Regions from separate parts of the Paenibacillus sp. FSL R7-0297 genome, predicted to be linked through region 2. Evidence: predicted binding sites of a transcription regulator. Region 2 holds the regulator's gene; the other holds the start of a gene.
What was found. Region 2 encodes CtsR, which represses protease genes until heat stress. Its sites were predicted from a motif close to ATGGTCAATAAAGGTCAAACA; they were not measured.

Region 1 (15,245 bases), 880 kb from region 2:
CTTACTTGTCGTTCAGTGCTTCTACGCCTGGAAGTGCCTTACCTTCCATGAACTCGAGTGATGCGCCCCCGCCAGTGGAGATATGATCCATTTGGTCTGCGAGGTGGAATTTCTCAGCAGCTGCCGCGGAATCACCACCGCCGATAACTGTGTAGCCTTCGGTAGTTGCGCAAGCCTGGGCTACAGCAATTGTACCTTCAGCGAAGATATCAATTTCGAATACGCCCATAGGTCCGTTCCAAACAACCAGCTTGGAGTTTTTGATGATATCGGCATAAATTTCACGGGTTTTAGGACCGATGTCCAGACCTTCCCAGCCAGCAGGAATTTCAGTCACATCTACAATTTTGGTGTTGGCATCTGCGCCGAACTTGTCAGCGATAACTACGTCAACCGGAAGCACAAAGTTTTTGCCGAGTGCTTTGGCTTTTTCGATAAATCCAAGCGCAGCATCGATCTTGTCGTTGTCTACCAAAGAATTTCCGATTTCGTAACCTTGTGCTTTGGTGAAGGTGTAAGAAAGGCCGCCGCCAATCAATACGTTGTCAGCCAGAGTCAGCAGGTTGTCGATCACGTCAATTTTGTCTTTAACTTTGGATCCGCCGATGATCGCAGTGAAAGGACGTTCAGGATTGGACAGGGCTTTGCCCAGAACGGACAATTCCTTCTCCATCAGAAGGCCGGATACTGCAGGCAGGAAGTGAGCGATACCCTCTGTCGAAGCATGGGCACGGTGAGCCGCACCGAATGCGTCATTGACGAACAGGTCAGCCAGTTCAGCGAACTGCTTAGCCAGTTCAGGATCGTTCTTTTCTTCACCTTTATAGAAACGGACATTCTCAAGCACAAGCACGTCGCCTTCGTTCAGTTCAGCGATTTGTGCTTTTACCGCTTCGCCAATCGCTTCATCAGCTTTGGCTACCGGTTTGCCGAGCAATTCGGACAGACGTACAGCTGCGGAAGTCAACCGCATGGAATCGACGAATTCACCTTTAGGACGGCCCATATGGCTGGCCAGAATGACCTTTGCACCGTTCTCAATCAGGTATTTAATTGTTGGAAGGGTTTCGCGGATACGGGTATCATCAGTGATCTTACCGTCTTCCACTGGCACGTTGAAATCCACACGCACGAATACGCGTTTGCCTTTTACTTCTACATCACGGACACTTTTTTTGTTCATGATTAACATTTCCTCCACACCCAAAATTGGTTCATTCACGAATCCATTTCATTTAGAAAGAGCGGAAACAGACTTTCATTGTTTCCGCTCTATTGTACTGCCTATATAAAATCGGTATTATTGAGCAAGTTTAGCGAATTTTTCTAGAGTACGAACGAGCTGTGCAGTGTAGGACATTTCATTGTCATACCAAGCAACGGTCTTAACCAGTTGTTTGTCGCCAACAGTCAGAACTTTAGTTTGTGTAGCATCGAACAGGGAACCGAAAGTCATACCCTTGATGTCGGAAGATACGATTTCATCTTCAGTGTAGCCGTAAGTTTCCGGATCGGAAGCTTCTTTCATGGCTGCGTTGATTTCTTCAACAGTTACGCTCTTATCCAGAACAGTAACCAGCTCAGTCAGGGAACCCGTAGCTACAGGCACACGTTGTGCTGCACCGTCAAGTTTGCCTTTAAGTTCTGGAATTACCAGGCCGATTGCTTTTGCAGCACCGGTAGTGTTAGGGATGATGTTCTCAGCAGCAGCGCGGGCACGTCTGAAGTCGCCTTTAGCGTGTGGAGCATCAAGTGTATTCTGGTCACCTGTGTAAGCGTGGATAGTAGTCATCAAGCCTTCGATGATACCGAATTTGTCGTTCAGAACTTTGGCCATAGGAGCCAGACAGTTCGTTGTGCAAGATGCGCCGGAGATTACTGTTTCGCTACCGTCAAGGATGTCATCGTTAACGTTGTAAACAACAGTCTTCATGTCGCCTGTAGCTGGAGCGGAAATAACTACTTTCTTAGCTCCGCCTTTAAGGTGCTTTTCAGCTGCTTCTTTAGTTGTGAAGAAACCTGTGCATTCCAGAACGATATCAACGCCAAGCTCTCCCCAAGGAAGTTCTTCAGGGTTGCGGTTCGCCAGAACCTTAACATCTTTACCGTTAACTTTGAAGAAGCCGTCGTGAACTTCAACATCGCCTTGGAATTTACCTTGAGTTGTATCATATTTAAGCAAATGAGCAAGCATCTTAGCGTCAGTCAAGTCATTGATTGCTACCACTTCGATACCTTCTACATTTTGAATACGGCGGAATGCAAGGCGTCCAATACGTCCAAAACCGTTAATACCAACTTTTACACTCATTGAATAGTTCCTCCTAGATTTCGTTTTATTTATTCAAGACAAGCCGTGAGGCTCGTCAAGACAACAAGGTTAAGTATAATGCATAATACCTTTGCGCGCGTCCCATAAAATGGAATCTATAGGACCTCTTGCAATTGTTTGTCGATTTCTTTGCCGATTTCGATAGCAGCCGCCTCGTCTGTTACGAGAATATCCTCTTGGCCGAACCGCAGCATCGCATGAATGGCCTTAGCCTTGCGTTTGCCGCCGGCAATACCGATGACGACTTCTGTACGGATAATGTCTTCCAGGCGCAGCCCCATGGTCAGCATGGTATGAACCACCTCGCCATTCTCATTGAAATAATATCCGAACGATTCGGCTACCGCACCCTCGTCCTGAATCTCTGAGATTGTACCGGGGTCCAGCTTGCGGCGGTGAGTCATTTCAATGGCATCGCCAATTCCATGCACAATAATACGCGATCTGCGGATAATCTGCACAATCTCTCCAATATTGGAGTCCAGTGCGAGCGACTGATAGGCATCGCCGCTGAGCAGATCAGGCACATGCAGCAGACGGTAATTGGCACCAATCCGTTTGGCCATGGTCGAAGCAATGGTGTTGGCTTGGATCTCCATGCTCTCTCCCAGTCCTCCGCGCGCCGGAACTACCCAGGCGTTCTTATAGGAAAGGGATAGCGGCGGGGTCAACTGATCGGCCATTTCGGCCAGGGTCGATCCGCCTGTGACGGCAATCGTATCGTCACTGCGCAGTACACTGAGCAGTGCCTTCGAACCTGCACGCCCCAGTTCACGTTTGGTGAACAGCGAGGTCTCGCAGTCGCCAGGTACAACAACTACTTTACTGAGACCGTACGTAGTACGAATTTTCTCTTCCAGATCATCCAGGCCGAAGAGGCTCTTGGCGATCGGCTCCAGCAGGTCAAGCAGTCTGCGACCGGCTTCGCTAATGCGCATGCCGACGCTCTCGATCTCAATGAGCCCTTGCGATTTCAGAAGATCCGTCTCGGCGCGCAGCACCCGCTCGGTCATATCAAGCGAGGCGGCAAGCGTTCGGCGCCCAATAATATCGGACAGCATGATCTGATGTAGAATCGTATACCGTCTCTTAAGGGTTTCCATGAGATCAGGCAGAAGCTGCTTTTGGATTTCCAATAAATTACGCATGCTTTCACTCCTGCAACTTCGTCTTTCTCTTTTCCCTTGTTCGTGGTCTCAAAATGTCCCGGGTTAACTTTTTAAGTCCCACCCATATTCTACCCAAAACTGACGCCGAGTGCAAGTGTTCCGAGACTATAATTCTCAGACCCGTTTCATCTTATACATCTGCCGGTCTGTGAGAGGTAACCACGCCCTTAAGCACATGACTGAAAACCTCCATCACCTGACTGTCAAGTGGGAAGCTATCATCTGCCTGGGAGCCGGAAAATTTTTTTTTGCACAACGGGTTTTACACGTTGCTTTTATGCAATAAGTGTATTATAATAATTTCTGTTGCGCCCGTGGTCCAATGGATATGACGTAGGCCTCCGAAGCCTGAGATCCAAGTTCGATTCTTGGCGGGCGCGCCATTATTTTCACTTTTGTACATAATTTAGCAATGCTTATATTATATTTAACCAAAGAGCCGCTTGATGGCTCTTTTTTTTGAATCTAAGTTTGACTTTCTTTGACTTTTTGTTTGAATTTGTTTATCATGTGGTTAATACGGTAACAGTAAAAAATGAACACATTCGAAGCACCAATTTCAAGGAGGTTTTCCACGTGAGTTATATTCCTATGGTAGTAGAACAGAGCAACCGCGGTGAGCGCGCTTATGACATCTATTCCCGCCTGCTGAAGGACCGCATCATTTTCCTTGGAACGGAGGTTAATGACGTGGTAGCCAATTCCATCATCGCACAAATGCTCTTCCTGGCTGCCGAGGATCCGGATAAGGATATTCACCTGTATGTAAACAGCCCTGGCGGTTCCATTACAGCGGGTATGGCTATATTTGATACAATGCAGTACATTAAACCGGATGTATCCACCATCTGTGTAGGGATGGCCGCTTCCATGGGTGCCTTCCTGCTGAACGCCGGCGCCAAGGGCAAACGCTTCGCCTTGCCGAACAGCGAAATTATGATTCACCAGCCGCTCGGCGGTGCCCAGGGTCAGGCTTCGGATATCGAAATCCGCGCCCGCCGCATCATCAAGCTGCGCGAGAAGCTGAACCGTATCCTGTCCGAACGTACGGGCCAGCCGATCGAGAAGATCGAGAAGGATACCGACCGCGACTACTTCATGAGTGCTGCCGATGCAGCTGAATATGGCATTGTCGATAAAGTCATTGAGAAGACCTTGCCGACTGGCGTTTAATTTCTATACTTCATCAACACATAAAGAGGCTGCCACGGACCTACAGGTCTGCGGCAGCCTCTTTATTTGGCATATATACTGATGTTTCACCTCAAGGTTCCATATCCCAGGGCATCCAGCTTGCCGGCAATCACCCGGTAGCCCCTGCCGTTCGGATGGATATGATCCAGGAACAGCAGCCCCCGCTCATTGCCGGCAAATTCATGATAAATGGAAGCAAACCCCACAACATAACTGCTGTAGCCGGCAGCATAGCGGTTGAACTGCCGCACCCAATCTGTAGCCGCATCCACCTGAGGATACGGATTATAGAGACCTACAATCCGGATAATGTAAGGACTTCGCGTACCCGCCTTCAGCTGTGCCAGAGTATTCATAATATCACTGAAATTCCGTTTGCATTCCCGGAGCGCTTTTTGCAGATATCCATTCAGCTCACCTGGCCTCCCCGCTGCGGCTTTGGCGGCCTTAATCAGATCATTGCCGCCAATAGAGACGGTGATGATCTCCGCATCCTTAACCGCAGAACGAAAGCCGCCATCTGTCTTGAGACGCTGCTCCAGCCCTGCTGTTGTCAGACCGTTCACTCCAAGATTCGCTGAAGCAACCGGAGTCTGCAGCCGCCCTTCCGCCATCCGGCGGTAGACGGGGACAAATCCGTTCCCGGGCAGCGCCCCGAACCCGGTCGTTAATGAATCTCCAATGGCCGTATACTGATAGACCATAGCCTTCCCTCCCCGCTATAAGCTGCTTGCTTTCTTTAGCTTATGACTGCCCGGGGGATGTGGTAACGGCAGGGCGGCCTTAATAGGCCCGCAAAAAAATCCTGCCCTCATGTCTCCGGAGGAAACGCATGGGCAGGATATATGAAACTACTATATTATTTCAGTGCAGCGAACGGACTGCTTCCGTCCGGCAGCAGCTCTTTGAAGCTGAAGATTACCTCCGGGAAGCCTGTAGCGTATGCAGTATACTCATATTGCTGGAAGAAGAGCACGGCTTTGCCCTCTTTCAGATAGAAGTATTTCTCTGTATTCAGGCCTGTGAATCCTCCCAGATAACCTCCGTTTGCTTTGATTTCAGTAGATACCTTGGCATTCAGCTGTTTCTTGTAGTTAGGATTAGCCTTGAACAAATCCCCCAGCAGCAGGCGTTTACCGTCTTTAAGTGAGAAGGTAAAGGCATTGCGGATAGTCGATCCATGTGCACCGCCGGTATATCCGTATTGATTCGTGATCAGACTGAGCACGCCGTCCTGATTATAAGTGACCACATAACCGCCTTCGAATTCATACGGACGGTCGTCCTCGGATTTAAGGGAGATTTGATCTTCGGCGTAAGCCGCGTATTTCTGAATCGTCTGTTTGATTGTATCATTGATTGCCTTCTCAGCCTCGCTACTTGCAAGACCGCTGACCTGTGGATAATCCAGCTTGATTGGTGCATCTTTATGGTCCTTAACATAGCTCTCAGTCTTTATAGTTACCGCATTTTGCGTTCTCTTCATCACATTGAGCCGTCCCGTAGCGGCACTCCAGTCACCCTTGTAGCCTAAGTAATCACTGAGCAGGTCAAACGAAACATAGAAGCGGTTATCCATATTCTTCACTTCATATTCGCCGATAAAATAATTGTTCACTTTAATCGTAGTATAGTATTCAGTAACCGTCAGTTTAGTTTGTGTAGTACCTGTACCGATGGTATACGTCTTCTCTGCTTTATCATAAGATAGCGGCATCCCCAGCGCATCGCGCATAAACGTTACCGGAATCCATACCTTTCCGTCCTGGAAAAGCCCCTTCTGCGCTGCAATCTTGCCGTTTACCTTCAGTACTACCGGGGAGGATGCAGCCTTCACCTGAGCAGCTGCTGGAGCTGCCTGAGTTATACCTGCCGGTATTGCGGCTCCACCGAGCAGCATTCCCGCTGCAATCATTCCTGCGCCCCATTTACGGGCGTATTTCTTCGAAGTATCATTCATTTTCATTGTTGTTCTTCCCCTTCCGCTGGTGCGATGTATTATGACGTGATGTGTTCCCTCAGCTTCACTCTTCCTATTATAGGGATAAGAAGGTCGGCGGATGTTACAATGCGCTTTACAGTTTCTTAAGGATTGAAGAGTCTTTCTATCAACCTTATTACATTTATTTAAACAATTTGAGAGATTTCAACGAAAATTTCTCCTAAAAAAGGCGCCGCCCTGCCATAAACAGCAGAGCAAGCGCCTCTTCGCGGTCACTTTATTTCAATTCATAGGTTACGCTCAGCTGAGTGGTTACTTTAACTTCTCCGGGTTCAACGGAGCTTCCGGCAGCTGAATCATTCGCTGCTTTGGACATGGCGGCCTGTTCAACGAAGACAACCGGGTTATTCCCGTCGTCGTTCTGAATGACCGTTACCACCTGCCCGAGTCCGCGTTTCGCCGCTTTAGCAATCGCTGCCGCTTTTACATCTGCATTCTGCATTGCTTTTTCGATAACCTGTGCTTCAAAGGCTGATGGATCTTCGATCGCAAAGCTTGCATTGCCGATATTGTTCGCGCCTGCCGTCGATGCTGCATCCAGCAATTGTCCGACCTTAGTCAGATCACGGTAGGAAATCTTCAGCGTATGCTGGGCATTATAGCCTTTAACCTGCTGGCCTTCCTTTTCGCTATAGATGTAATTAGGCTGTACATAGAACTGCGTGCTCTGAATATCCTTGTCCGCAATTCCCCAGGTTGTTTTGAATAATGCAGTCAGCTTCGCAATCTTTGCCGCGGTACCCTTCTGCGCCTCTTGTGCAGTATCAGCCGTGGTAGTTACCCCGATGGAGAGATAGACGATATCCGGTTTGATCGCAAGTTCGCCTTTACCGACTACGTTCACAATATTCTTCTGCACCTCATCGGCAGCGTAAGCCTTTTCAGGACCTTTTAGCACCCCGCTCAGCCCCATTCCTCCTATAATCAAGCTTCCTGCCAGCAGCACTGCTCCGATTGATTTGCCAAATTTCATCATGCTTGCCATCCCCTTTCGTTTCTTTAAGTTGTTGGTACCCTCTAGACGGACCAGCATGGCAAAAGTTGCATATCCTATGTACGTTATTTAATAATTTATTCCGTCTCTATCCAGAAACGCCGGATGACATTTCCGTCCTCCTCAATATATTCGCTATCCTCTACTCCGCCATTCTTGCGGATCGTCCGTTCCGATGCTGTATTGACGGCGTCGCAGACCACGAGTGCCTTCTCTATACCCAGTTCAGCAGCTTTCACGAGGGCCTGCTTCAGAAGTTCACTGGCATACCCCTGTCTGCGCTCCGAAGGGACCACGCCATAGCCGATATGCCCGCCTGTACGGAGTAACGCTTCCGTCAGCCGGTGTCTGATGTTCACGGCAGCCACCACCCGCTGATCCGTTGTCACCAGCCAGAAGGTTGAACTGCTCACCCATCCGTCTTTGATATTCACACCGCCGGCATGCTCACGCAGAGACTGAAGCATCCCGGCAAAGTCAGCAGGATCGATCTCGACTACCCAGGGAACGAATGATTCTCCGCTGGCCTTCCACTCTTCATAAAATGCCAGATAGGGCTCTCTGAGAGCTTCTGTAGGCTCCACTAATGTTACCTCACTGCCTTGGATCTGCATCTGTGTATCTCCCCTTATACATAAATAATATGAAAAAAAGCCCCTAAGGGCTTTCGGTAAGACGTGTACCATTTATTGATTCTCGAGTTCTTCCTTACTTACAAGACTTGTCAAAGCGGTTACAGCTTGTTCCGCATCTGCGCCATCTGCGCTGATATAAATCTCCGTACCGGAACTGATCGCAAGGCTCATAATGCCCATGATACTTTTGGCGTTAACTTTTTTATCGTCTTTTTCCACGAAAATCTCCGACGAAAACTTATTAGCTTCTTGCACAAACAATGCTGCCGGCCGAGCATGGAGCCCCGTCTTCAACCGAACAACTACCGGGTGCTTTGTCATGAAACGCTTACCCCCTATTTGAGATCTGCCCAAAAATTTCACATTAATTTTATAATATTATATCATTATAACCTCTACCGCACTAGAAAAAAAATAATCAACTGCCCCGCACCTTGTCAGCCAGCTCATCAATTTTGCGCAAACGGTGGTTTACGCCTGATTTACTGACGGTGCCGCCCAGCATATCGCCAACTTCCTTCAGGTTGATATCCGGGTGTGCAAGTCTGATTTCCGCAACCTCACGCAGCTTATCCGGCAAGCTTTCCAGTCCCACCTCACGCTGCAGCAGCTTGATATTCTCAATCTGGCGTACCGCGGCGCTGATCGTTTTGTTAAGATTGGCCGTTTCGCAGTTGACGATCCGGTTAACGGAGTTACGCATATCGCGCATGATCCGTACGTCCTCGAATTTGAACAGTGCCTGATGGGCTCCGATCAAACTTAAGAATTCAATAATCTTCTCGCCTTCCTTGATGTATAGGATGAAGCCTTTCTTGCGTTCTATGCAGCGGGCATTCAGGTGAAATTCACCAGCCAGCTCCACGAGCGCCTTGCAGTGCTCCTCATACATCGAAGCGATTTCCAGGTGATACGAGGAACCCTCCGGATTATTCACCGAGCCGCCAGCCATGAAGGCCCCGCGCAGGTAAGCACGCTTGCAGCAGTTCTTGCCGACGATTTCATCATCGATCCCATCGGTGAAGATGAAGCCTTCCGAGACAATCCGCAGATCCTTCAGGATCTCCTGAACCCGGTTTGGGATTCTTACGATATAGACGTTATTCTTCTTCAAACGCATTTTTTTACGCACGAGCAGCTCGATATGGACCTGGTAATATTTCTTAAGTAAAGAATATACCCGCCTTGCAATCGCGGCGTTCTCCGTCGAAATGTCGAGAACAACCTTTTTGCTCGAAAGCTGCACCGAACCATTCATCCGGATCAGCGCTGACATTTCCGCTTTCTCACAGCAGGGCTGGCTCTCGACCATCGTCAGCTCTTTTTTGGTAAGGGCCGCAAAAGACAAGGGGCTCACCTCTTTCATGTTAACTCTTTCTGTCAATCCAATCCTGAACCAGCTGGAAAATATGGTGGCTAAGCTTATCTGTATCATGCCGCAAATAGGTTTTAAATAATACCAGTTTGTCGGCAATCACCTTATATCCGTTGCCGTCAACGACATCGCGGTCAAGCTGCACCGGACGCGCGCCTTTCTCGGCATATTTGATCTGTACCTGCTCCGGGATCTCTCCGTCGTTCACAATTACATAATCGAACAGATGCAGTCCGATATGGTCGTATACCGCCTGAAGATGATCACTGACCGTATAATTATCCGTTTCACCGGGCTGGGTCATTACATTGCATACAAATATTTTGATCGCATCCGAGGCCACGACAGCTTCAGCCAGCTTCGGCACCAGCAGATTCGGCAGAATGCTTGTATACAGACTGCCCGGACCGAGCAGAATGGCATCCGCATTCCGGATCGCCTCCAGCGCCTCCGGCAGAGGCTCCACATCGGCAGGCTCCAGGAACACACGTTTGATTATACCGCCGGCCTCCGGTATTTTGGATTCGCCGGTAATCAGGGTACCATCCGACATCTCGGCGTGCAGGACCACCGCTTCGCCTGCAGCGGGCAGCACCCGGCCGCGGACGGCGAAAAGGCGGCTAAGCTCTCTGACTGCCGTAACGAAATCACCGGAGATGTCTGTCAGCGCTGCCAGAATCAGATTGCCCAGGCTGTGTCCGGCGAGGCCCTCTCCGGTACTGAAACGGTAGCGCATGATCTGAGCCATCAGAGGCTCTACATCGGCCATAGCCGTCAGTACGTTACGGATATCCCCCGGAGGCGGCATTTGCAGCTCACTGCGCAGAATCCCGGAGCTCCCCCCGTCATCTGCCACGGTTACGATAGCCGTAATATCCAGCGGCTTCTCCTTCAATCCCCGAAGCATAACAGACAGCCCGGTACCGCCGCCCATGACGACGATCTTCGGACGCTGCCCTTGTTCTTCAGTCACTACTCATCCCTTCTCTCGTCAATGCCGATCACGTTCGGAATCCCGATGGCTGATTGCTACCGATTCCGTCTCGCTTACCCCCAGCATTTTGCCCAGATACTCTGCAATGGCTACGGAACGGTGTTTGCCGCCTGTACAGCCGATGCCGATAATAATCTGGGATTTGCCTTCCTTGCGGTATTGCGGAATAAGAAATTGAAGCATGTCAAGCAGCTTGGTCAGGAACGTCTGCGTTTCAGGCCATTTCATCACATAGTCATACACATCGTTGTCTTGGCCTGTCTTGGGCCGCAGCTGATCCACATAATGCGGATTAGGCAGGAAGCGGACATCGAACACCAGGTCAGCATCAATCGGAATACCATACTTGAACCCAAACGAAGTAATGTTAACGGAGAGGGTGCTTTTCCCGAGATGGGAGAACCGTGACACAATTTTTTCTTTGAGCTGTGCCGGCTTCATGCTGCTGGTATCCAGACACAGGGTAGCTGAATTCTTGAGCTCCTCCAGCATTTGGCGCTCCATCCGGATACCGTCAAGCGGCATGCCCTTGGGAGCAAGCGGGTGGTGACGCCGGCTCTCTTTGTAGCGTTGCACAAGCACTGAATCTGTTGCATCCAGGAAAAGAATCTCAAAGCCTATGGTCGACTCGTCCTTGATATAGGCCAGAGACTCCGACAGAGCGGTGAAGAATTCCCGTCCCCTGAGGTCGATCACGAGCGCCACTTTGGCGATTTTGCCTTTGGACTGCTCAATCAATTCGGCGAACTTCGGGATCAGCACTGGCGGAAGATTATCGACGCAGAAGAAGCCGAGATCCTCCAGGCTCTGCACTGCAATCGTCTTGCCTGCTCCCGACATGCCGGTAATGATGATCAGGGTGGCACGACCGGGCGATATTTGCTCGAATTCGGTCATTAGAGCGTCCCCTCCCTAAGGTTAGTATATGAATAATTCCTGCTCCTTAAGAACGCAGCAAAAGACCTGCCGCACCAATAATACCGGCATCATTGCCAAGCTCCGCAGGCACGATGGTAACACCAGTCTGCAGAGGTGCAGGTGTTAGCTTGGCGAATACACGGCGGACTTCATCAAACAGGATATCGCCGGCTTTGGATACGCCGCCGCCTACGATAAACACTTCCGGATTCAGTACCGCAGCCACCGCAGCCATCGATTTGCCCAGGTAGAATGCTGCACGGTTCACAATACGCAGAGCGACTTCATCGCCTGCCTTGGCAGCGTCAAAGACTTCCTTGGCCGCAATCTTCTCCACCGTGGACAGAGTGGTGCGGTCCCCGCGGGCCACTGCATCATTCGCCATGCGGATAATGCCAGTCGCAGAGGAAACGGTTTCCAAACAACCCATGTTCCCGCAGCCGCACTGGATAGCTTCCAGATCGGGAACTACTGTGATATGGCCAAGCTCTCCGGCCAGACCGGCAAAGCCCTGATACACCTTGCCATTGATAATAATTCCGCCGCCTACCCCTGTACCCAGCGTATAGCAGACGCAATTCTCAATGCCGCGTCCTGCACCGCTCCAAGCCTCGCCCAGCGCAGCCACATTGGCGTCATTGTCTATTTTGACAGGCTTGTTCAAACGACCTTCCAGAATGGAACGGATCGGCACATCTCTAAATCCTATGTTAGGCGCAAGGATGATGATTCCTTCACGAATATTCGTAAACCCGGCAAGCCCGGCTCCCACACCGGCAAGCTGTTCCCAGGAATACGGAGAGTCCTCCACAATCAGGCGCACATACTTCTCGATATTATCGATAACGGCATCGACGCCGTCTGCGGTCCCCGTTGGACCTTCGTAAGTGTGCAGCAGGCTTCCCTCGGCATTGCAGATTCCAACCTTAATCGTGGTTCCACCTAAATCCACGCCAACGTAGATATTTTCAGACATGTTACAAGCCACCTTTTTCTATGCTAAAATAGTTAATCCTACGTACCCACTATAATAGAAGCCTCCCCTGCGGTCAAGGAAAGGCGATACACCCGGGGCAATGTTCTTCAGGAAGCGGTATGGGATGTTTTGACATGCTCCGTCTGCGGACAACCCGCCTAACAAAAAGACCTTCTCACCCGGCAGGCAAGAAAGTCTGAAAGTAATCTTCTATTGCCCTGGTCCCTGTAAATCTGCCATTATTCCGACAAAATACGCTTTTGCCCCTCTAAGGCACGGATCGGAGCAATATTCTGTGTGAACTCCAGCGTCCCCATATAGCGGCCGGTCTCATCACGTACTGCGAAGTAGCGGATATAGATGAATTTATCTTTGATGGCAATCCAGAAATCCTCAGCATCCTTAACGCCTGCCTTGAAATCTGCCAGCAGCTTCTCCACCACATGCACGCTTTGCGGAGGATGACAGTTCTGCACCGTACGGCCGATAACCGCCTTGGTCCGGGCGAAGATCCGTTCCTTGCCATGCGAGAAGTAGCGGACCACATCGTTCTCATCGATAAAGGTCAAATCCACCGGCAGATGATTCATCATCGTCTCGAGCTGATGAAGCGACAGCAGCCCGGTCTCAAAACGGATGAAGCCCTGCGGTGATGCAGCTTCTCCTTCTTGCTGGCTCTGGGCACCCTCCGGTTCAGCGGCACGCTCCGGAATCCATTCCTGCTCCGGCGCGGTCAGGCAGAAGCCGATTTCGTCACTTTCGCGGGCGATTTTGACCCATTCATCTTCAGTCAGCTTATCGAGTGCCATCGGCAGCAGAATATTCTCTTCTTTGAAGATCATCTCGTTGACTTCTTTAATGATCTCCTCCAGTGAAACTGCAATCTGCTCAGACTCCCCGCTATACGCGCTGAGTGCTTTCTTGGCTTCCTTAATCATATTGCGGATCCCGTCATCCACGCCCCACATTACCTTGGTTGGACCATAAATGCCGTACTTCTCTAAGTAAGGAAACAGCAGATTCTCCTTGCGGCTGTAATGCTTGTCGAGGTCGAGCAGTAGGCTCAGATCCTCCAGCAGCTTGAAGATGATCTCTTCGCTGGCGTTCTTCTTGAACTTGTCTGTGTGCAGCTCCAGCCGGAAGTTAACCAGCCGTTCAATCTCACGGTTCTCCAGCTTGAAGGTATGCACAGGATGCCCCGGCTGCTCTTCGGCCTTCGAGGAACGGTGAATTTGCTCAATTGAGCCTTTGAAGATGGCCGTATGAACGGAGCAAAGGCGCTGTACTTCCTCTACCGGAATGCCCTCCTCCGTCATCAGGGAATGCTCCATGGCAGATATCTCAGCTACAGTCACATCGCCTACCGCTTCGGCAAAACGCGCCTTAACTTCCTCTACACTTTTACCCGCATGCAGCTCCTTGATGATCTCCTTCAGCATAGCCTGGCGGCGTGTCTGCTCCGGTACATCCACTTCACGGTTATTAATCAGTTCGCTCATTATATTCTCTCCTTCTATTCAATAATCTCGAAGCCGTGCTGCTCAAAGGCCAGCCGAACGGTTTCCAGCTCTATTCTCTTTAATTTCATGCCCTTGGATAATGTCATGAACCTGCCTGCCGTCTGCAGCATTCCAGGCTTCGTTATATCATGGAAACCCAGATCGGCCATAATATCTACGGCTTCCGGGTGCCTGGTTACCAGCTCCAATATAGACTCATCTAGCTTCAACACTTTGCTCAAGATCTGCACACCTCACAATTGAGAATTCTTCTCAGCAACAGCTTAGCATAGGGCAGGGGGGTAAATTGTGATTGCAGTCACTAAGTATAAAATTACCCCACAACATATTAGCTTTTAAGGAAAAAGCTGCCCGTACGCCTGTTACAGCATAGGGACAGCTATGTATGTTAAGAATTCACAGAATTCAAGGCTTCGGCTATGAAAAGCGTACATATAAAATTCCTTTGCAGGGTGCCGCCATTCCGGCCGATCAGCTTATGTAACCTGGCGCTTAATTCAATCTGCTCCGCTTCCTTCAGCCCGATGAACCCGTTGCAGGTCCGCAGGAAGTTAATGAAGCTATCCGCGTCATCCCTGCTGTCCCAAGGATACCGGTAGACCTCCGGGGCTCTGAAATTTCCGCTGCCGGACAGCTCTGCTACAGTTCGCTCCACTCTCTGTTCAATTACATCCCGCTTATTAAACCAGAATACCTCATACTCCGCACAGACCTCGGCAATCTCTTGCTCCATCTCACTGTCTCCCTGCAGATAAAAATTCCAAAAGAGCGCGAGCCGCCCTCCCGGCTTCAGCAGCCGCCCACATTTCTTGTAACCTTCCGGCTGCGGCACCCAATGAAAGGCTTGAGCGGAGAAGATCAGGTCGAAATCCGTCTCCGGCCCAGACCAGTGCTCAAACCTGGAGGTTACAAATCGCACGTTTTTATCCCTATGCTTCTGTCTTCCCAATTCCGCCAGTTGTGGGCCCGGTTCAATACATAGCAGCTCATACCCGCGGTCCAGGAATAATTCGGAGGCTTTACCGCTCCCGGCACCGATCTCAAGAATTCTGGACTCCTTAGTCAGAGAGGCTTCTTGTACAATCTGCTCAATCAGGGCGAATGGATAACTGGGTCTATACCTATCATAGTATTCA
Region 2 (15,245 bases):
ACTACAGGGGCACCTATAACTGCCTTTTTGGGAAAGCCGATCTTCTTGAAGTTAGGGTACTTCACTGTGCTGACCATCAGGTAAGACAACAGCAGGGTAGCGACAATCATAAACGGTGCAGATACATCTTTATGAAAAAGTGCCAGCGTGGCCAGAACGCCACCTGCAGCAGGAATCGGCAATCCTACAAAATATCCCGGAATTCCCGGGCGGACATTAAACCGGGCCAGACGCAAAGCTCCAAACACCGGGAAAATCGCTGTAATGGTCCATCCTAGTGCAGAGTTTAAATCCTGCAGGCTTGTGAGATACATAATGAGCGCTGGTGCCACGCCGAAAGATACTACATCGGATAAGGAATCCAGTTCCTTGCCGAACTCGCTCTCACACTTCAGCGCGCGCGCAACACGGCCATCGAGCCCGTCGAGCAGCATAGCGATAATCACCATGATAGCGGCCATGCTCAGCTTACCGTCAAACGCCATCATGATACCAAACATTCCAAGCATCAGATTACCGATGGTAAAAAGACTCGGAATTGATTTTTGTATCATTTCTTCACCTCAATTTTCCTACTTTGAACTTCATGGGTTCCCAATATTACGTGATTGTATGTTATTTACATTTGCCTGTCAATAAGAACTTGTTTCTGGAGCCGCTTCAGTCCGTCCTGAATATTGCGTGCCCGCACCTCGCCAATGCCGTCCACTTCATCAAGTTCAGCAATGCTCGCTGTCATCAGATTAGGCAACATTTCAAAGCGTTCCACCAGATTGTGGATGATCACATTCGGCAGCCGCGGAATTTTGTTGAGCAGACGGTAACCGCGCGGAGTTACGGCTTCCTCGGATGCAATAGCCGTGGAGGAATAGCCCAGCAAGCGGGCAATATGGTTGTCATCCATCAGTTCATCGTCACTGCTTCTCTTCAGCCCGGCGATAATTTCGCGGATTTTGTCCTCCTGCTCCTCTCTTGCATAGTCTCTGTACAGAAGCCAGGCTTCTTCCTCTGTATTTCCGACCAGTTCTTCCATCTGCATGCTGATCAGCCGGCCTTCATTGCCGAGTTCGTTAATATAACGCTTAATTTCCATTTTGATCCGCAATACCATTTCTACCCGCTGGATCACGCCGACTACCTCAGCCACCGTCACAAGCCCCTCATATTCGGCAGCAGAAAGGTTAGTCAACCCCTGTGTCAGCACGGCTTTGTACTTCTCTAGGGTCTGAATCGCCTGATTGGCTTTGGCCAGAATCGCTCCGATCTCCTTCAGCGCATAGCGGATAGAGCCCTGATACAGGGTGATTATATTCCGCCGCTGGGAAATGGAAACAACCAGTTTGCCGGTCTGTTTAGCCACCCGTTCAGCGGTCCGGTGACGGATGCCGGTCTCGATGGATGAAATGGAGGAATCGGGGATCAGCTGGGTGTTGGCATACAGAATCCGCTTCAGATCCTCACTCAGGATGATCGCTCCGTCCATTTTGGCCAGCTCGTATAAATAATTGGGTGAAAAATCGCAGTTAATGGAGAATCCGCCATCGACAACTTCCATCACTTCCGGACTGTATCCGACAACAATAAGTGCCCCTGTCTTCGCGCGCAGCACATTCTCCAGCCCCTCCCGGAAAGGTGTTCCGGGTGCGGCCATTCTAAGCAGATCATTCATATTATCTAATGGATTGTATTCTTTCATGTCCCTGTGCCCCCTAATCTAACGCGACCGCTAGTGCATCTGCTACGGTGCTGACGCCTATAATCTGGATATCCTGCGGATGCTTCCAGCCTTTCATGCTTTTCTCAGGCATAATTACCCGCCGGAAGCCGAGCTTAGCGGCCTCCTTCACCCGCATCTCTGCGCGTGACACCCCTCTCACCTCGCCGGTAAGTCCTACCTCCCCAAAAAACACATCATACGGCTTGGTCGGAATATCCCGGAAGCTGGAAGCAATACTGACGGCGACTGCCAGATCCACCGCCGGCTCATCCAGCTTAACACCTCCGGCAACATTGAGGTAAGCATCCTGATTCTGCAGGAACATGCCCATCCGTTTCTCCAGGACAGCAATGATCAGCGCCATTCTCTGATGATCCATACCTGTGCACATTCTGCGGGGCGAAGGGAAATGGGTTGCTGCAACCAGCGCCTGTAATTCGACAAGCACCGGTCTTGTGCCTTCCATGCTGGCTACAACCGCGGAACCAGCCACTCCGAGCGGCCGTTCAGAAAGGAACAGCTCGGAAGGGTTCTCCACCTCGGTAAGGCCAACCTCACCCATCTCGAAAATACCGATTTCATTGGTTGAGCCAAAGCGGTTCTTCACCGCCCGTAGCAACCGGTACGTATGATGACGTTCTCCTTCGAAATAGAGCACACAGTCCACCATATGCTCCAGCATCCGTGGACCGGCAATTGCGCCTTCTTTCGTTACATGTCCTACAAGTACCGTTGCAATTCCACGGATCTTGGCAATCCGCATAAATCTTGTCGTACATTCCCGCACCTGTGTTACACTGCCTGGCGCACTGGTCACTTCAGGCATAAATACGGTCTGGATCGAGTCGATGACCAGAAACTGCGGCTTAATCTGCTCGATTGCTTCTTCAATGCTCTCCATGTTCGTCTCACAGAGAACGTACAGTTCCGCCGACAACGCCCCGAGGCGGTCAGCCCGAAGCTTAGTCTGGCGCACCGATTCTTCCCCGGAGATATACAGAACGCGGAGCCCCTGTATTGTAAGGGCGTGCGATGTCTGCAGCAGCAGTGTGGACTTCCCGATTCCGGGGTCACCACCGACCAGTACTAGCGAGCCGGGAACGATACCGCCGCCAAGCACACGGTTAAGCTCTCCGATGCCTGTAAGGATACGCGGCTCTTTGTCACTTTCTATATTTATGATCGATTGCGCCTTTTCTTTACTCTGAAAAATAGGTGCATTCATGCCTTGGGTTTTGACTACGCTTTCCGTTTCTTCCACCATGGAGTTCCATTCCTGGCAGCCCGGGCATTTCCCGAACCATTTCGGTGATTCGTAACCACATTCGGTGCAGAAAAATTTTGTTTTTGGTTTGGCCATGTGCGCTCCTTACGGTCCGAACTTGCTAAAATTGCGGATAATTTTCTCTTAATCAAAGTTTACCATTTCTGCACACTGAACGAAAGGTCACTTAAGATCTACTTTTCGTTTGCGTCCTCCTTAACCTGCCTGATTCGGGGCAGAATTAATCACTCCGGACATATAAAAGCTCCCGCCCCTCTATACGGAGGAGCGGGAGCTTTGTTTCATATTGCTGGAAAATTATTCAGTTTCGACTTCCTTCTCTTCCTTCTCCAGGGAGAGCTCGGCCGGCACTTCCACTTTGGTTACCACAAGCTCACCGTTCACCTCATCAATGTTGAGGGAATCACCTTTCTTGATGTTGCCCTTAAGCAGCTCTTCGGAAAGGCGGTCTTCGATGTGCTTCTGAATCGCCCGGCGGAGCGGGCGGGCACCGAAGGCCGGGTCATAGCCCTCTTTGGCCAGGAACGCCTTGGCGCCGTCGGTAAGCAGGAAGTCTACATCATACTCACGCAGACGCTTGCGCAGCTCCTCGGACATCAGGGTAACGATCTCGGCGATATGCTTCTCATCCAGAGAGTGGAAGACAATGATCTCGTCGATCCGGTTCAGGAACTCAGGGCGGAAGCTCTTCTTCAGCTCTTCCATTACCTTGCCCTTCATATTGCCGTAATCGGCACCGGCATCCTGCACCGCCGTGAAGCCCAGAGTCGAATTCTTACGGATCGCTTGTGCGCCTACGTTAGAGGTGAGGATAATTAAGGTATTGCGGAAATCGACTACACGGCCTTTGGAGTCGGTCAGACGGCCGTCTTCCAGTACCTGCAGCAGAATATTGAATACTTCAGGGTGAGCCTTCTCAATCTCATCCAGCAGGACAACGGAATACGGTTTGCGGCGTACCTTCTCAGTCAGCTGTCCGCCTTCTTCATATCCTACATAGCCTGGAGGAGCCCCGACCAGACGGGATGTAGAGTGCTTCTCCATGTACTCCGACATATCGATACGGATTACCGCATTCTCGTCACCGAACATTGCTTCGGCAAGTGCCCGTGCCAGCTCTGTTTTACCGACCCCGGTTGGACCGAGGAAGATGAAGGAGCCCATTGGACGTTTCGGATCCTTCAGACCCGCACGCGCCCGGCGGAGTGCCCGGCTGACAGCCTTAACGGCTTCATCCTGCCCGATTACACGTTCATGCAGCAAAGACTCCATGTTCAGCAAACGGTCTGTCTCTTCTTCTTTCAGCTTGCTGACCGGAATGCCGGTCCAGCTGGCAACCACCTGTGCGATATCCTCAGGTGTAACCTGGGAGTCCGTACGGCCCTGTTTCTCTTTCCATTGGTTCTTCGTTGTGTCCAGCTCTTCACGGATCTTCTGCTCGGTATCGCGCAGCGCTGCAGCCTTCTCGAATTCCTGGCTTTGTACAGCGGAATCCTTCTCCTTGCGGATATCATCCAGACGCATTTCGAGTTCCTTCAGATTCGGCGGGATCGTGTAAGAGTTAAGTCTTACCTTGGAGCCTGCTTCATCAATCAGGTCAATCGCTTTGTCCGGCAGGAACCGGTCAGGGATATAGCGGTCGGACAGCTTCACAGCTTCCACAATAGCTTCATCCGTAATCTTCACCCGGTGATGGGCTTCATAACGGTCCCGAAGACCGAATAAGATCTGTACAGCTTCTGCAGGAGAAGGCTGATCCACCGTAATCGGCTGGAAACGGCGTTCAAGTGCAGCGTCTTTCTCAATGTATTTGCGGTATTCGTCAAGCGTTGTGGCACCGATGCACTGCAATTCACCACGGGCCAGAGCGGGCTTCAGGATGTTGGAGGCATCAATTGCACCTTCCGCACCACCGGCTCCGATCAGGGTATGCAGCTCATCGATGAAGAGCACGATATTGCCTGCCTGGCGAATCTCATCCATGATTTTTTTGAGGCGGTCTTCGAACTCACCGCGGTATTTCGTACCGGCAACAACAGAACCCATATCCAGGGTCATTACGCGTTTGTCGCGCAGGGTTTCGGGAATTTCATTGTTGATGATCTTTTGGGCCAGGCCTTCAGCAATTGCTGTCTTACCAACCCCTGGCTCACCGATCAGTACCGGATTATTCTTGGTACGGCGGCTGAGCACCTGAATGACACGTTCAATTTCCTTGCTGCGGCCGATAACCGGGTCGAGGTTGCCGTCCTTGGCATAGGCAGTCAAGTCACGGGCCAGACCATCCAGCGTTGGTGTGCTGACATTTACCGGAGCACCGCTATGACTTGAAGTGGCTTCACTGCTGCCCAGAAGCTGCAGCACCTGCTGACGGGCCTTATTCAGACTGATCCCGAGATTGTTCAGCACACGGGCAGCTACGCCCTCTCCTTCACGGATGAGTCCGAGCAGGATATGCTCAGTGCCCACGTACGTATGTCCCAGCTTGCGGGCTTCGTCCATAGACAGCTCGATAACTTTTTTGGCACGAGGAGTATAAGCGATGTTGGTCGGTTGTTCCTGACCTCTGCCAATCAGCGTTTCCACTTCATCCTGAATCTTCTCCAGACCCAGACCGAGTCCGATCAGTGCCTTGGCGGCAATGCCGTCACCTTCACGAATCAATCCGAGCAAAATATGTTCTGTCCCAATGTTGTTGTGTCCCAAACGAACGGCTTCTTCCTGCGCCAGCGCCAGCACCTTTTGTGCTCGTTCCGTAAATCTTCCAAACATCATATCTCCTGCACCTCCACGGATAATATATATCTATAATTAATGTTGTGATCCCAGTGTCTCCCGGAGCAGCTTCGCCCGGTACATATCGCGTTCGGTAGACGAAAGCTCGTCGCCGAACAGCTTTTGCAGAAAGCCCGGCTGCGTCTTGACATTCAGCTCATTAAGCACTGAAATCGATGGCCCTTCCAGTATCCCCAAATCTACACCAAGCCTCAGATCGGAGAGCCGCTGTGCAGACTCTTTAAGCTCCATCACAGCCGCGTAGGCTAGAATCCCGTATGAACGTTTGATGCGGTCGGTAATCCGCAGGGCGGAATCCACAAGCAGGCGTTCCCGCGCGTTCCGCTCATGCTCTATAATCTGGGTGACTACGCTGTGGAGATTCTCAATAATCTCATTCTCGGTCTGACCAAGGGTAATCTGGTTGGAGATCTGAAAGATATTCCCTACTGCTTCGCTGCCTTCACCATAAATTCCTCTAACGGTAAGACCAACCTGATTAACTGCGGATAGAATCCGGTTAATCTGATGGGTCATGACCAGCGCCGGCAGATGAACCATTACTGAAGCCCTAAGCCCTGTCCCCACATTGGTGGGACAACTGGTCAGGTACCCTCTGCGGTCATCAAAGGCGTAATTCACAGCAGCCTCAAAGATATCGTCGATGGCTGTTGCCCTTACCCAAGCCTCTCTGACCTGCAGGCCCGGAAACAGGCATTGAATGCGGAGATGATCCTCCTCGTTGATCATAATGCTGACTGACTCGTCCTCATTAAGAATGACTGCTCCACCTTTGGAATCATCAGCCAGATTAGGACTGATCAGATGCTTCTCCACCAGTACTTTTTTATCCAGCTCATCGAGCTCATCCAGCCTCAGCAGCTGAAAGTTGCCGAAATCCGCAGAGGCTTCTCCCTGAAATACAGGAGCAAGCTGCTCCAGCACCTCTTCCGACTGCTGCGCAGACGCTAGTAGCGGGAAAGGAAGGTGCTCCAGATTACGGGCAATACGCATGCGGCTGCTGATAACAATCTCGGAATGACTCCCGCCGCAGCGCATCCAGTCACTGAGTGCTTGTTCGGTAAACCGGAGACTTGACATGTGGAATCCCCTCCTATATATCAAAGACTTTACTCTTGTGGCATTTCTTTTTCAAGTTTGCGGATTCTGTCCCTCAGCTCAGCTGCAGTTTCAAACTCCTCCTGCATAATGCTCTGCTGTAATTCCTGCTTCAGCTCGTCAATTTGGCGTTTACACATGATCTGTGCACCGGCGCGTTTGGGAAGCTTGCCCACATGGGCCGTACTTCCGTGTACCCGTCTGAAGAGCGGGTCTAGCGTGCTGTCAAAATATTTGTAGCAGGAGCTGCAGCCGAAACGTCCCAGCTTGCTGAACTGTGAATAGGTCATACCGCAGTTCTCACACTGCAGCCCCTGCACAGTCTGTGCGGCCTCTGACTTGCCCTTGCCTGCGCTCTCCAGATCAAGCAGTCCGGAAAGCAAGCTGTGTATGGAGAATCCTCCGGCAGTACCGGGGATAAGCTCCCCCTTTTCCCGCGCACAGCTTTCACAAATATGAAATTCTGTCTTCTCTCCGTTCACGATCTTCGTGAAGTGGAGTGTAGCCGGTTTGACCCCGCATTCCTGGCATAGCATAAGCGGTGTCCCTCCCTCACATTTTGACAATTATTTACCTAACAAAGAGATTAGCATGGCCTTCATTAGCTTGGCACGAATCTCATCCCGGTACGGCAGATTAACCGTCAGGCATTCCCGGGAAACAGCGGACCGCATAAGACACGCTTCACGCTTGGAGAGAAAACGGGCCTCCTCCAGCTGATAAATCAGTCCTTCGGCGGAATTCTGGTCAATATCATTCCCTATTGTGGAGTTCAGGTGTGCATACAGTGCCACATTCTGAGGCAGCTCGAAGCGCTGAATCCGGATATACCCTCCACCGCCGCGTTTGCTCTCCACTACATATCCCTTTTCCAAAGTAAAGCGTGTACTGATGACGTAATTGATCTGTGACGGCACACAGGAGAACTGGTCCGCCAGATCATTGCGCTGAATTTCCACCGTACCTTCGGGACTTTCATGCAAAATATTCTTCAGATATTGTTCAATAATATCGGAGATATTACGCATCACTCATCCTCCAGTGTGTAAGCCTTGGTTAAGCTTGTGCTGTGCCAACGTCCGCCGTCCATACATAGCTCTAAAGAATTTAACCCGGGGACTGAAGTGCGAATCGGCTGCAATAGCCTTCGTACGTAGCCCGACCACCAACTGTTACAATCCTAAGAACACTGCTGCCAGGCTCGCGTTGACTTTGACTTTCTTTGACTTTTTTCATATTATAACATATTCTCACTGAATTCCAAGTGGTTGCTCTTATTTTTTACTTTTTAACCGTATTGTATTCCGAATAGCTTCACGGATCCCATTGCAAGGAGTTATGTATATAAGGCTCCCCCTGCTTCTACGGTAAGCGGAAGAGCCTTCAGGTTTGTCAGAAAAAATCAAATAAAGCCGTTTGCGCCTGCGGGATCAGCCCCTCCAGCCAATCTACAGCTTCATGTGTACCGGATAACTGTCCATATCGGGCCATTTCAGCTGGACGTCTATATCCCATCAACAGCGCGGTAAGTGTACCAATATTGCATATAAGATCAGCGTTTGATCTATCCCCCTGGATCTGAGTAAATGATACCTCCCCATGTTCAGCTGCTGTCCAACGCCACAGGCCGTTATTCCAGGGGGCATGCTCATCTTCAATATAAAGCAGCCGTTCCTGAACGCCGCTTAGCACGTTTAAAGTCATGTTCTCCACAAAAGCCTTAGCATTAACAATACGTGCCATGAAATATGGATAATTCTCCTGCGTAATCCGCGGATCGGGAAGGAGATACGGCAGGATATCATCAGAAGGCACCAGCTTCAATGAAGCTCCGGTGATCATCGAGTCATGGTTAGCCAGAAAAGTCCACAGCCCTTGGCGGGCCTTCTCATTCAGATAGACAAATTCATCAATGACCAGTTCTTTGTTCACTATTTTATATAGCACATACCCTTCCGGTTCACCCTGCTGCGAATAAAATACACACTGATGTGTATCTTCATCGAGTACTTTTTCCTTCCACCATTCCTCCGTACGCTGCAGTGTCCCGTTGTACCGGGCTGCAAATGAGACATACAGCTGTTGCAATACTTTAATATCAGCCACCCCGCGCTTCACAGAGCCTCGTATTTCAGCCTTCCGCGGAAATTTATCCACAGGTATGTTGTATTTCTTATATTCACAATAGACTTCCCAGCCGAATTTCCGGTAAAAGGGGATTAAAAACGGGTGCAGAAAAGACAGCGTTTGACCCGCCTCGTTCATTGTTTGCAGCGCATGGGTCAGCAGCTTGGCCACATATCCCTGCCTGCGGTCCTCCGGCCACGTGGCTACACCGGCTATTCCGCCCATAGATACGGGCTTGCCCTGTATGTATGCCTGCAGGGGAAGAAGTACCAGCTTGGCACATAAACTCGGTCCTTCGAATACTCCCCATATTTGTTCGGGCTTGAACTTCTCTCTGGCGCGTTCCCTGTCTTCTCCGGACACCTTGTACTGAAAAGCATATTCAGACAAGCCTAAGCCTTCTTCAAAATCATCTGCATGCAATTGCCTTATTTCCATGCTGCTCACCCCGTTAATGAATTTATAGAGATAGAGTCCAATAGTTGCTCAGATTGAGTATATCAAGCAAATTGCCCAGAAGCTAATGAGGTACAAAAATAGCCCGTGAACAAAAGTTATCCACAGGCTTGGTACAGTAAAACAAAAAACCGGAAAGAGTTTCTTCCCCGCAAAAATTAGTTATCCACGATTCATATTTATCTATCCACAAAATTCACTTTTTATCCACAAAAACAGTGGATTACTTAGGTTTTTTCTTGACTCATTCGCCTGAATATGCGTTTCAGTCCACATTATCAGGGAAAAGACTTCTTCCTGAAATTGTATCCACATGTGCGTAAGTTTTCAGCAGTTGCTGAAATTTATCCACAGCTTTTCCACAACCCTGCACAAACCAAAAAAGCCATTGTCGATTGCTCAACAATGGCTTCATGTGCTTGGCGGCGTCCTACTCTCCCAGGACCCTTCGGTCCAAGTACCATCGGCGCTGGAGGGCTTAACGGTCGTGTTCGGGATGGGTACGCGTGGAACCCCTCCGCTATCGCCACCAAACATGCGTCTGTGAAACAGACGCTGCCGCTTGAAATTCGGTTCATCACGGATGTGTGAATGAATTTCATGGCGTACAGGCTTGATCGCCTGAAAACTGAATCCGAAACGAATCTGCGCTCTAAGAAATTTGGATAAGCCCTCGACCGATTAGTATTGGTCAGCTCCATGCATTGCTGCACTTCCACCTCCAACCTATCTACCTCGTCGTCTTCAAGGGGTCTTACTAGTTGGGAAATCTCATCTTGAGGGGGGCTTCACGCTTAGATGCTTTCAGCGCTTATCCCGTCCGTACGTAGCTACTCAGCCATGCTCCTGGCGGAACAACTGATGCACCAGCGGTACGTCCATCCCGGTCCTCTCGTACTAAGGACAGCTCCTCTCAAATTTCCTGCGCCCACGACAGATAGGGACCGAACTGTCTCACGACGTTCTGAACCCAGCTCGCGTACCGCTTTAATGGGCGAACAGCCCAACCCTTGGGACCTACTTCAGCCCCAGGATGCGATGAGCCGACATCGAGGTGCCAAACCTCCCCGTCGATGTGGACTCTTGGGGGAGATAAGCCTGTTATCCCCAGGGTAGCTTTTATCCGTTGAGCGATGGCCCTTCCATGCGGTACCACCGGATCACTAAGTCCGACTTTCGTCCCTGCTCGACTTGTAGGTCTCGCAGTCAAGCTCCCTTATGCCTTTGCACTCTGCGAATGATTTCCAACCATTCTGAGGGAACCTTTGAACGCCTCCGTTACTCTTTAGGAGGCGACCGCCCCAGTCAAACTGCCCGCCTGACACGGTCCCCGTACCCGCTTAGGGTACTAGGTTAGAACCTAGATACGATCAGGGTGGTATCCCAACGGCGCCTCCGCAGAAGCTTGCGCTCCTGCCTCAACGGCTCCCACCTATCCTGTACAGATCGTACCCAAATTCAATATCAAGCTGCAGTAAAGCTCCATGGGGTCTTTCCGTCTTGTCGCGGGTAACCTGCATCTTCACAGGTATTAAAATTTCACCGGATCTCTCGTTGAGACAGCGCCCAAGTCGTTACGCCATTCGTGCGGGTCAGAATTTACCTGACAAGGAATTTCGCTACCTTAGGACCGTTATAGTTACGGCCGCCGTTTACTGGGGCTTCGGTTCACAGCTTCGGGTTGCCCCTAACCACTCCCCTTAACCTTCCAGCACCGGGCAGGCGTCAGCCCGTATACTTCGCCTTGCGGCTTCGCACAGACCTGTGTTTTTGCTAAACAGTCGCTTGGGCCTTTTCACTGCGGCCCCCTCGGGCTATTCACCCTACCGAGGCACCTCTTCTCCCGAAGTTACGAGGTCATTTTGCCGAGTTCCTTAACGAGAGTTCTTCCGCGCGCCTTAGAATTCTCTTCTCGCCTACCTGTGTCGGTTTGCGGTACGGGCACCTTCTCCTGGCTAGAGGCTTTTCTTGGCAGTGTGAGATCATGACCTTCGCTACTACAATTTTCGCTCCCCATCACAGCCCAGCCTTATTGATGTGCGGATTTGCCTACACATCAGCCTCACTGCTTAGACGGACACATCCATCAGTCCGCGTCACTACCCTCCTGCGTCACCCCATCGCTCATAGCGGATTACGGTGGTACAGTAATTTCAAACTGTTGTCCTTCGACTACGCCTTTCGGCCTCGCCTTAGGTCCCGACTTACCCTGAGCGGACGAGCCTTCCTCAGGAAACCTTGGGCTTTCGGCGGATCAGATTCTCACTGATCTTTTCGTTACTCATACCGGCATTCTCACTTGTATGCTGTCCAGCGCTCCTTACGGTACACCTTCAACCTACATACAACGCTCCCCTACCCCAGATACAAAGTATCTAGCCATAGCTTCGGTGGTGTGTTTAGCCCCGTTACATTTTCGGCGCAGAGTCACTCGACCAGTGAGCTATTACGCACTCTTTCAATGGTGGCTGCTTCTAAGCCAACATCCTGGTTGTCTGTGCAACTCCACATCCTTTCCCACTTAACACACACTTGGGGACCTTAGCTGATGGTCTGGGCTGTTTCCCTTTTGACAATGGATCTTAGCACTCACTGTCTGACTCCCGGCAAGAAGTTAATGGCATTCGGAGTTTGACTGAGCTTGGTAACCCTTGCGGGCCCCGCACCCAATCAGTGCTCTACCTCCACCACTCCATTCACCGAGGCTAGCCCTAAAGCTATTTCGGGGAGAACCAGCTATCTCCGAGTTCGATTGGAATTTCTCCGCTACCCCCACCTCATCCCCGCATTTTTCAACATGCGTGGGTTCGGGCCTCCAGTGCGTGTTACCGCACCTTCACCCTGGACAGGGGTAGATCACACGGTTTCGGGTCTACGTCCACATACTCATTCGCCCTATTCAGACTCGCTTTCGCTGCGGCTCCGTCTTCTCGACTTAACCTTGCATGTTAAACGTAACTCGCCGGTTCATTCTACAAAAGGCACGCCATCACCCAGTAATAGGGCTCTGACTTTTTGTAAGCACACGGTTTCAGGTTCTATTTCACTCCCCTTCCGGGGTGCTTTTCACCTTTCCCTCACGGTACTGTTTCACTATCGGTCGCCAGGTAGTATTTAGCCTTAGCAGATGGTCCTGCTGGATTCATACGGGGTTTCACGTGCCCCGCACTACTCGGGATCCGTCTCGGAGAGAACACAGTTTAGGCTACAGGGCTTTTACCTCTATCGCGGGCCTTTCCAGACCTCTTCGCCTACCATATTCCTTTGTAACTCCATGTGAGACGTCCCACAACCCCAAGGGGCAAGCCCCTTGGTTTAGGCTGTTCCGCGTTCGCTCGCCGCTACTGACGGAATCACTATTGTTTTCTCTTCCTCAGGGTACTTAGATGTTTCAGTTCCCCTGGTCTGCCTCTGCGTATCCTATGTATTCAGATACGAGTAACTGCGAATTACCACAGCTGGGTTTCCCCATTCGGACACCCCCGGATCAAAGCTTGCTTACAGCTCCCCGAGGCAGTTTCGTTGTTCGCCACGTCCTTCGTCGGCTCCTGGCGCCTAGGCATCCTCCGTGTGCTCTTATTAGCTTAACCGTCACTCCGGTGTTTCGCTTGCTTGCTCATCTTGTTTTGAATGCTGCTCATGGATTACTCCATTCACCAACACATTCAAAGCCAAAGGTCGCTGCACAATCGAAAACCTTCGTTCTGCACTAATAACTATTTCAACTTGCTTACACAAGTTTCAGCTAAAAGATGTTCTAAAACGCAAATTCGTTTCGGTATCCAGTTTTCAAGGATCAAGGTGCTGAAATTTCGGGACAATCACGACTGTGATGTTCAAAAATTCAGACGATATTAAAGTTTCTAGACATAACAAATTGATGAAGTTTGTTGGTGGAGCCAAGCGGGATCGAACCGCTGACCTCCTGCTTGCAAGGCAGGCGCTCTCCCAGCTGAGCTATGGCCCCGCAAATTCCATCAAAACCGAACAAATGGATACGCGTTAAGTATCTTTTGGAAGCTTTAGCTTCCGATTTGAATGTTTCCGTTGCAGGAAACGATTCTCCATAGAAAGGAGGTGATCCAGCCGCACCTTCCGATACGGCTACCTTGTTACGACTTCACCCCAATCATCTACCCCACCTTCGGCGGCTGGCTCCCTTGCGGGTTACCCCACCGACTTCGGGTGTTGTAAACTCTCGTGGTGTGACGGGCGGTGTGTACAAGACCCGGGAACGTATTCACCGCGGCATGCTGATCCGCGATTACTAGCAATTCCGACTTCATGCAGGCGAGTTGCAGCCTGCAATCCGAACTGAGACCGGCTTTGCTGGGATTGGCTCCACCTCGCGGTTTCGCTTCCCGTTGTACCGGCCATTGTAGTACGTGTGTAGCCCAGGTCATAAGGGGCATGATGATTTGACGTCATCCCCACCTTCCTCCGGTTTGTCACCGGCAGTCACTCTAGAGTGCCCAGCCTTACCTGCTGGCAACTAAAGTCAAGGGTTGCGCTCGTTGCGGGACTTAACCCAACATCTCACGACACGAGCTGACGACAACCATGCACCACCTGTCTCCGATGCTCCGAAGAGGGGCACTATCTCTAATGCTTTCATCGGGATGTCAAGACCTGGTAAGGTTCTTCGCGTTGCTTCGAATTAAACCACATACTCCACTGCTTGTGCGGGTCCCCGTCAATTCCTTTGAGTTTCAGTCTTGCGACCGTACTCCCCAGGCGGAGTGCTTACTGTGTTAACTTCGGCACCAAGGGTATCGAAACCCCTAACACCTAGCACTCATCGTTTACGGCGTGGACTACCAGGGTATCTAATCCTGTTTGCTCCCCACGCTTTCGCGCCTCAGCGTCAGTTACAGCCCAGAAAGTCGCCTTCGCCACTGGTGTTCCTCCACATATCTACGCATTTCACCGCTACACGTGGAATTCCACTTTCCTCTTCTGTACTCAAGTCACCCAGTTTCCAGTGCGACCCCAGGTTGAGCCCAAGGTTTAAACACCAGACTTAAATGACCGCCTGCGCGCGCTTTACGCCCAATAATTCCGGACAACGCTTGCCCCCTACGTATTACCGCGGCTGCTGGCACGTAGTTAGCCGGGGCTTTCTTCTCAGGTACCGTCACTCCGGTAGCAGTTACTCTACCGGACGTTCTTCCCTGGCAACAGAGCTTTACGATCCGAAAACCTTCATCACTCACGCGGCATTGCTCCGTCAGGCTTTCGCCCATTGCGGAAGATTCCCTACTGCTGCCTCCCGTAGGAGTCTGGGCCGTGTCTCAGTCCCAGTGTGGCCGTTCACCCTCTCAGGTCGGCTACGCATCGTCGCCTTGGTGAGCCGTTACCCCACCAACTAGCTAATGCGCCGCAGGCCCATCCCCAAGTGGCAGATTGCTCCGCCTTTCATTCTCTCTTCAGGAGAGGAAAGAAATTATCCGGTATTAGCTACCGTTTCCGGTAGTTATCCCAGTCTTGAGGGCAGGTTGCCTACGTGTTACTCACCCGTCCGCCGCTAAATTCATTTGAAAGCAAGCTTTCAAATGAACTCCGCTCGACTTGCATGTATTAGGCATGCCGCCAGCGTTCGTCCTGAGCCAGGATCAAACTCTCCAAATTGGTTTTAGAAAGAGCGATTGCTCATTTTGAAACTGACGATTCATTAAATGAATCTTGTAAAAATTAACGCGTTCCATTTGTTCAGTTTTCAAAGAACTTGCTCCCGGCATTTCAACACTATGTATCTTGCACAGGAAT

Region 1: the regulator CtsR is predicted to act here: its motif matches at 3,970-3,990, upstream of clpP (ATP-dependent Clp endopeptidase proteolytic subunit ClpP).

Annotation. Positions count from the first base shown of each region.
Region 1 covers NZ_JBBPAQ010000001.1:911,492-926,736, forward strand. The annotation lists gene MKZ24_RS03770 (phosphoglycerate kinase) at 2-1,183, opposite strand; gene gap (type I glyceraldehyde-3-phosphate dehydrogenase) at 1,301-2,311, opposite strand; gene MKZ24_RS03780 (sugar-binding transcriptional regulator) at 2,428-3,480, opposite strand; tRNA gene MKZ24_RS03785 (tRNA-Arg) at 3,810-3,884, shown strand; gene clpP (ATP-dependent Clp endopeptidase proteolytic subunit ClpP) at 4,078-4,674, shown strand; gene MKZ24_RS03795 (GDSL-type esterase/lipase family protein) at 4,761-5,399, opposite strand; gene MKZ24_RS03800 (PdaC/SigV domain-containing protein) at 5,555-6,661, opposite strand; gene MKZ24_RS03805 (SIMPL domain-containing protein) at 6,915-7,673, opposite strand; gene MKZ24_RS03810 (GNAT family N-acetyltransferase) at 7,769-8,305, opposite strand; gene MKZ24_RS03815 (HPr family phosphocarrier protein) at 8,378-8,647, opposite strand; gene whiA (DNA-binding protein WhiA) at 8,745-9,674, opposite strand; gene MKZ24_RS03825 (gluconeogenesis factor YvcK family protein) at 9,694-10,635, opposite strand; gene rapZ (RNase adapter RapZ) at 10,693-11,592, opposite strand; gene MKZ24_RS03835 (ROK family glucokinase) at 11,639-12,589, opposite strand; gene MKZ24_RS03840 (DUF438 domain-containing protein) at 12,829-14,088, opposite strand; gene MKZ24_RS03845 (DUF1858 domain-containing protein) at 14,103-14,330, opposite strand; gene MKZ24_RS03850 (class I SAM-dependent methyltransferase) at 14,498-15,245, opposite strand, start outside.
Region 2 covers NZ_JBBPAQ010000001.1:1,787,445-1,802,689, reverse strand. The annotation lists gene pssA (CDP-diacylglycerol--serine O-phosphatidyltransferase) at 1-554, opposite strand, end outside; gene disA (DNA integrity scanning diadenylate cyclase DisA) at 620-1,696, opposite strand; gene radA (DNA repair protein RadA) at 1,710-3,077, opposite strand; gene clpC (ATP-dependent protease ATP-binding subunit ClpC) at 3,300-5,777, opposite strand; gene MKZ24_RS07775 (protein arginine kinase) at 5,814-6,878, opposite strand; gene MKZ24_RS07770 (UvrB/UvrC motif-containing protein) at 6,908-7,432, opposite strand; gene MKZ24_RS07765 (CtsR family transcriptional regulator) at 7,463-7,924, opposite strand; gene MKZ24_RS07760 (GNAT family N-acetyltransferase) at 8,289-9,461, opposite strand; rRNA gene rrf (5S ribosomal RNA) at 9,897-10,013, opposite strand; rRNA gene MKZ24_RS07750 (23S ribosomal RNA) at 10,141-13,069, opposite strand; tRNA gene MKZ24_RS07745 (tRNA-Ala) at 13,371-13,446, opposite strand; rRNA gene MKZ24_RS07740 (16S ribosomal RNA) at 13,550-15,107, opposite strand.